Diaphorobacter ruginosibacter: one gene and its partner. Each later gene encodes a partner of the first gene's protein in a complex. Links are inferred from orthologs where the notes say so. Each region holds a gene or a part of one and is shown on either strand. Other genes may lie near its edges. The genes, in order: dnaG and dnaB.

Evidence for each region.
Region 2: the proteins of dnaG (region 1) and dnaB are in contact, whole or in part, in a crystal structure (PDB 2R6A), measured with the Geobacillus stearothermophilus proteins. The link is inferred for Diaphorobacter ruginosibacter from one-to-one orthologs. Residues at the interface, in WP_049624496.1 of Geobacillus stearothermophilus: Lys456, Leu457, Leu458, Pro459, Ala460, Asn463, Ala464, Leu467, Leu535, Leu536, Ile537, Ala538, Gln544, Glu545, Asp548, Tyr549, His552; in WP_033016901.1 of Geobacillus stearothermophilus: Ser13, Glu15, Ala16, Gln18, Glu91, Leu92, Asp94, Ala95, Val96, Pro97, Thr98, Ala99, Ala100, Asn101, Tyr104, Tyr105, Ile108.

What each region holds. Positions count from the first base shown.
Region 1 is NZ_CP060714.1:1,475,740-1,478,948, reverse strand. What follows is about bases 316-3,209. They hold dnaG (DNA primase), read left to right. Parts: upstream 316-685; coding sequence 686-2,734; downstream 2,735-3,209. Other genes in these bases: rpoD (RNA polymerase sigma factor RpoD), read left to right, coding at 3,002-3,209; H9K76_RS06745 (acyl-CoA synthetase), read right to left, coding at 316-540. Also shown: more of H9K76_RS06745, read right to left, coding at 1-315. UniProt on the Escherichia coli protein: RNA polymerase that catalyzes the synthesis of short RNA molecules used as primers for DNA polymerase during DNA replication.
Region 2 is NZ_CP060714.1:3,785,002-3,788,138, reverse strand. Bases 40-2,861 are described here. They hold dnaB (replicative DNA helicase), read left to right. Parts: upstream 40-650; coding sequence 651-2,072; downstream 2,073-2,861. Other genes in these bases: putP (sodium/proline symporter PutP), read right to left, coding at 2,167-2,861; rplI (50S ribosomal protein L9), read left to right, coding at 40-446. Outside these bases: more of rplI, read left to right, coding at 1-39; more of putP, read right to left, coding at 2,862-3,137. UniProt on the Escherichia coli protein: The main replicative DNA helicase, it participates in initiation and elongation during chromosome replication. Travels ahead of the DNA replisome, separating dsDNA into templates for DNA synthesis.

The DNA of each region.
Region 1 (3,209 bases):
CGACCACACGAAGCCGGGATCACCGGCGGACACGAACTCGTCATAGGTGATCGAGCCCACACGCTGCGCAGCCGGGCCGTAGGCATCGTCGACCACATCGATGACGAGCAACGGCCGGTCCAGCGTGCGCAGCGGCAGCGCCTTGGCAACCACGGGGGCGAATTCGGGATCGACGATCAGCACCTTGGCCTCGCCATGGTCGAGCATGAAGGCAATGGTTTCGGGATCCAGCCGCGTGTTGAGCGTGTTCAGCACCGCGCCGGCCATCGGCACGCCGAAGTGCGACTCCACCATCGGCGGCGTATTCGGCAGCATCACGGCCACGGTATCGTTCTTTGCAACGCCTGCCCTGGCCAGGCTGCTCGCAAGCTGGCGGCAACGCGCGTAGGTCTCGCTCCATGTGCGGCGCAGGTCGCCATAGATCACCGCCGTGCGGTTCGGATAGACCTCGGCGGTGCGTTCGATGAAACTCAGCGGCGTCAGTGGCGCGTGGTTGGCTTCGTTGCGGTCAAGATGCTGGTCGTAAATGCTGAGTGTCACGTTATCTCCTGAATTCCTCGATGGGGTCTGCCCGGCCATGTGCATGCCGGTGGCATGCAAGGCATTACAGCAGACGCCGCTGACGTGAAGCTGAGTGAAAACCACATGCCGGGAAGCCAGCCGGTCTTGGGCGAAAATACGCCTTGTGTCCATTCCTCAGAACTTCATCCAGGATCTCCTCTCGCGCACCGATGTCGTCGACGTCGTGGGCCACTACGTGCAGCTCAAGAAGGCCGGCGCGAACTACATGGGGCTGTGCCCCTTCCATGGAGAGAAGTCCCCATCGTTCAGCGTCAGTCCGACCAAGCAGTTCTACCACTGCTTCGGCTGCGGCAAGAACGGCAATGCGATCGGATTCCTGATGGACCACGCGGGCCTCGGTTTCCGCGAGGCCGTGCAGGAGCTTGCGCAAAAGGCCGGCATGCAGGTGCCCGACGATGACAACAGCTCGCCGCAGGACCGTGAGCGCGCTGCAGCACAGCGCAAGAAACAGGCCACGCTCAATGACGTGCTGGAAAAGGCCGGCGAATCATGGCGCCAGCATCTGCGCGGATCGCCACGCGCGATCGGCTACTTCAAGGGCCGGGGGGTATCGGGCACCATCGCCAAGAAATACGGCCTGGGCTACGCGCCCGAGGGCTGGCGCAATCTGGCGAGCGTGTTCCCGAGCTACGAGGACAAGCTGCTGGAGGAAAGCGGCCTCGTGATCGTGGGCGAGGAGGACGGCAAGCGCTACGACCGCTTCCGGGACCGCGTGATGTTCCCCATCCGCAACGTGAAGGGCGAGTGCATCGGCTATGGCGGCCGGGTGCTGGGCGACGACAAGCCCAAGTACCTGAACTCTCCGGAAACCGAGGTCTTCCACAAGGGACGCGAGCTCTATGGATTGTTCGAGGCCCGCAACGCCATCCGCGATGCAGGCTATGCCTTGGTCACCGAAGGCTACATGGACGTGGTCGCGCTCGCGCAGCTCGGTTTTCCGAACGCGGTGGCGACGCTCGGCACCGCCTGCACGCCCGACCATGTGCACAAGCTGTTCCGCTTCACCGATACGGTGGTGTTCAGCTTTGACGGCGACTCGGCCGGACGTCGCGCCGCGCGCAAGGCGCTCGACGGGGCGCTTGCCTATGCCACCGACACGCGCAGCGTGAAATTCCTTTTCCTGCCGAGCGAACACGATCCCGACAGCTTTGTGCGCGAGTACGGCACCGATGCGTTTGCCCAGCAGGTGGCCCAGGCCATGCCGCTGAGCCGCTTTCTTATCGAGGCCTCGTGCGAGGGCTGCGACCTGGGCTCGGCCGAGGGCCGTGCCCACATGCTGGCCAACGCCCGCCCCCTGTGGAGCGGCCTGCCCGACGGGGCACTCAAGCGGCAGCTGCTGGGCGAACTGAGCGAACTCGGCCAGCTGCCATCGGCCGACCTGAGCCAGCTGTGGGCCCAGGCGCCCCAGCCATCTTCGCGCGGCGGCGGAGCCCGGCCCGGCCCGGCCTCGGGGGCGCAGGATGAGGGCGCGCCCTGGGGCATGCCTGCCGATCCGGCACCGTGGGAGATGGGCGGCGAGCCGTCGTTCGCACCGGCCGGCGAATACGCTGCGGCGGGCGGCCAGGCACCATTCGCCCAGAAGAAGCCCTGGAGCGGCGCCAAGGGGACCTGGAAAAAGCGTTGGGGCAAGGATGCCGACCTGCCCCCGCAGCCTCCGCTTCCGCGCGGCGCCATTAAGAAAGGCGTGGACCAGGCCGTATGGCTGGTGTTCTCGCACATGGACCTGCTCGAAGAACTGTCGCAGGAAGACCACAGCACGCTGTGCGACCTGCCCGCTCCCCACGGGCCCGTATTCATCTGGCTCGAGGCCCAGTTTCTCGAACACGGCGCGCTGGCCTGCACCGCTCTCATGGAGGCCCTGCAGGGCCATGAGCAGGAACCCTTCGTGCGCAAGCTGATGACCCAGTCGTTCTCGCAAAGCGAGGCCGATCTCCCCGAATCCGGCGAGTTGCCGGAGCTTCGCCGGAGGCTGCGCGACGAGATGCGCCTGGAACTGCGCGGCATCCTGAACCGCCTGATCATCGACAGCCTGCGCCGCCAGGAAAGCGAACTCATCCAGCGGGTCGGACAGGATCCTGATGCGCTCGAAAGATACAAAGAATTACAAAATCGCCGAAAGAGTCTGGAAAACCCCAGGCTGTCAAGCCCTTGAATTGCCGGTAAAAGGTATAATTTAAGGCTTGTCGGCAAGAGCGACAGCAGCACCTCCGGATCAGGCGCCCGTGACAAACACGCACAACAGCCTACCCCACCGCAAGGACTGCACACCAAATGTTCGCCCAGACATCTTGCCCAGCGAGGACCATCTTTTTGATCCTCCCCATGCGAAGGCAACGGCCTTCGTCAAGCTTGCTGCCCGCGCCGGGATAGTTGGCGCTTGCGTTTTCTTTGTGTGTTCGTTTTTGTACTGAGGTAATCCATGCCCGTTCAAAAGTCCGCGAAGTCGGCCAAGTCTGCTCAAGGCACTGCTGCGAAGACCGTATCCAAAGCTGCTGTGAAATCCGCCACCAAGGCCACCGTGAAGACCGCTCCTGCCAAGAAGGCAGTCGCGGCCAAGCCGGCTGCCAAGGCGGCAAAGAAAGAAGACGTCAAGATCGTGCCAGCCAAGAAATCTGCTGCTTCCGCTG
Region 2 (3,137 bases), 2.3 Mb from region 1 along the record:
TCATTCTGCTCGAAAAGGTTGTGAACCTGGGTAACCTCGGCGATATCGTCAAGGTCAAGGACGGCTACGCACGCAACTTCCTGATCCCTTCGGGCCAGGCTCGTCGCGCCACGGAAGCGAACAAGGCTGAATTCGAAGCCAAGCGCGCTGAACTGGAAAAGGTTGCTGCTGAAAAGCTGGCTACCGCTCAAGCCGCTGGCGAAAAGCTGGCTGGTCAGAACGTGAAGCTGACACAGAAGTCCGGCGTTGACGGCCGTCTGTTTGGCTCCGTGACCAACCACGACATCGCTGAAGAGCTGGGCCGTATGGGCTTCGAAGTGGTGAAGTCGCAAGTGCGTATGCCCAACGGTCCCATCAAGATGGTTGGCGACAACACCGTGAACGTTGCACTGCACACCGACGTGGTCGTCGACGTGCTCGTGTCCGTGTACGGCGAACACGCTTAATTCATTTCTTTTGAAATGATTGGAAAGGCCGCCCCTTGGGGCGGCTTTTTTCTTTTTCTTCTTCTGCTGGGGTGCTCGTTTTCACCCTTGCCCCGAGGCATCGCTGCGCTCATTCGGGCCTTCGGCGCACCTGGCTGGTCGCTTTACAGCCTTGGGGTGACCGACTAGCATCGCCCGTTCGATTTCGAAAAGTGTATTCATCCCATGTCCGCCGTGCTGCCTGATTTCCCTGCCAACGATTCTTCGTCCTCCGTGGATCGCGAGGTGGCGAAGCTGCGCATTCCGCCGCATTCGGTGGAGGCTGAGTCGAGCGTGCTGGGCGGCCTGTTGCTGGACAACATGGCCTGGGACCGGGTGGGGGATCTGCTGGTCGAAGGAGACTTCTACCGCAACGAGCATCGGCTGATCTACTCGGCGATCGCTTCGCTGATCAATGGCAGCAAGCCGGCCGACGTGATCACGGTGTTCGAGCACCTGCAGGGGCTTGGCAAGTCGGATGAGATCGGCGGGCTGCTGTACCTCAACACGCTGGCGCAGTATGTCCCCAGCGCGAGCAATATCCGCCGGTACGCGGAGATCGTTCGCGAGCGTTCGATCCTGCGCAAGCTGGTGACGGCCAGCGACGAAATCTCGACCAACGCCTTCAACCCCATGGGCAAGGCGGTCAAGAGCATCCTGGAGGAGGCCGAGCAGAAGATCTTCGCCATCGGCGAAGAGGGCTCGAAGATGAAGCAGGGCTTCCAGTCGCTGGATGCCCTGGTGATCAACCTGCTCGACCAAGTGCAGGAGATGGCCGACAACCCGATGGACGTGACCGGCGTTCCCACCGGTTTTGCCGATCTCGACCGCATGACCAGCGGCCTGCAGGCGGGTGACCTGGTGGTGCTGGCAGCGCGCCCCTCCATGGGCAAGACCTCGTTTGCCGTGAACATCGCAGAGCACGTGGCGCTCAACGAGGGCCTGCCGGTTGCCATCTTCTCGATGGAAATGGGGGCCGCCCAGCTCGCGGTGCGTATCGTGGGCTCGATCGGCCGCGTGAACCAGGGCAATCTGCGCACCGGCAAGCTCAATGACGAGGAGTGGCCGCGCCTCACCGAGGCGATCGAGCGGCTGCGCACCGTGTCGCTGCACATCGACGAGACGCCCGGCCTCACGCCGATCGAGCTGCGGGCGAATGCGCGGCGCCTGGCGCGCCAATGCGGCAAGCTCGGCCTGATCGTGGTCGACTACCTGCAGCTGATGAGCGGCTCGGGCAGCGCGGCGGCGGACAATCGCGCGACCGAACTGGGCGAGATTTCCCGGGGGCTCAAGATGCTGGCCAAGGAGCTGCAGTGTCCCGTGATCGCACTCTCGCAGCTCAACCGTTCGGTGGAGCAGCGTACCGACAAGCGGCCGATGATGTCCGACCTGCGGGAGTCGGGTGCCATCGAGCAGGATGCGGACATCATCATGTTCATCTACCGCGACGACTACTACAACAAGGACTCGAAGGAGCCGAACATCGCCGAGGTCATCATCGGCAAGCAGCGTAACGGTCCCACCGGGACGGTGAAGCTGTTCTTCCAGAAGAACCAGACCCGCTTCGAGAATCTGGCGATGGGGTACGGGGGAGGGGATGAGTATTGAGGCTCATCCCATGATGGCAGGTTGAATTCCACTCTCCTGCTGGAGGGAGAGGGTGGACCGGCGAGGGACGTCGATCCCTGCACCGGCCGCGGGCTTACCGGGCTCCGATCTGCTTGAACTCGCGCTCCACGGCCTCGTGCGCATCCTGCATGTCCCGGGATGGCGGGGGGCTCATCCTGCTCACGACCACCACGGCGATCCATGCCAGGATGAAACCCGGGATGATCTCGTAGAGGCCAAGCCAGCCCATCTGCTTCCATACCAGCACGGTCACCGCACCGACGATGATGCCGGCCAGAGCGCCGCTGCGGGTCATCCGCCCCCAGACGAGCGACAGAATGATCACGGGGCCGAAGGCTGCACCGAACCCGGCCCAGGCGTAGCTCACCATGCCAAGCACCTTGGATTCGGGGTTGCTGGCGATGGCAATGGCGATCAGCGCCACGGCGAGCACCATGGCGCGGCCGATCCAGACCAGCTCGCGTTGGCTGGCGTTCTTGCGCAGGAAGGTGCGGTAGATGTCTTCGGTCAGCGCGCTGGAGCACACGAGGAGCTGGCAGGACAGCGTGCTCATCACGGCAGCGAGGATGGCTGCGAGCAGGGCCCCAGCGATCCAGGGATTGAACAGCTGCTTGGCGATTTCCATGAACACCGTCTCGGAGTTGGCATTCACGCTGGCGGCACCCGCGGGATGGGCCGCGAAGTAGGGGATGCCGATGAAGCCCACGGCCACGGCGCCCGCGAGGCACAGGATCATCCAGGTCATGCTGATGCGGCGTGCCGTGGGGATGGTTTCGACGGACGAGGCGGCCATGAAACGCACCAGAATGTGTGGCTGGCCGAAGTAGCCGAGTCCCCATCCCAGCAGCGAGATCACGCCGACGAAGCTCGCGTTGCGCAGCATGTCGAACTTCTCGGGCGCCACCAGCGTGCTCCAGCTCTGGCCGGGGGCAAGCTGCCCTTGAACCGCAAGCCAGGCGATCACGGGCGCGAGGATGAGCGCGGTGATCATGAGCGAGGCCTGGATCGTGTCGGTCCAGCTCACGGCCAGGAAGCCTCCAATGA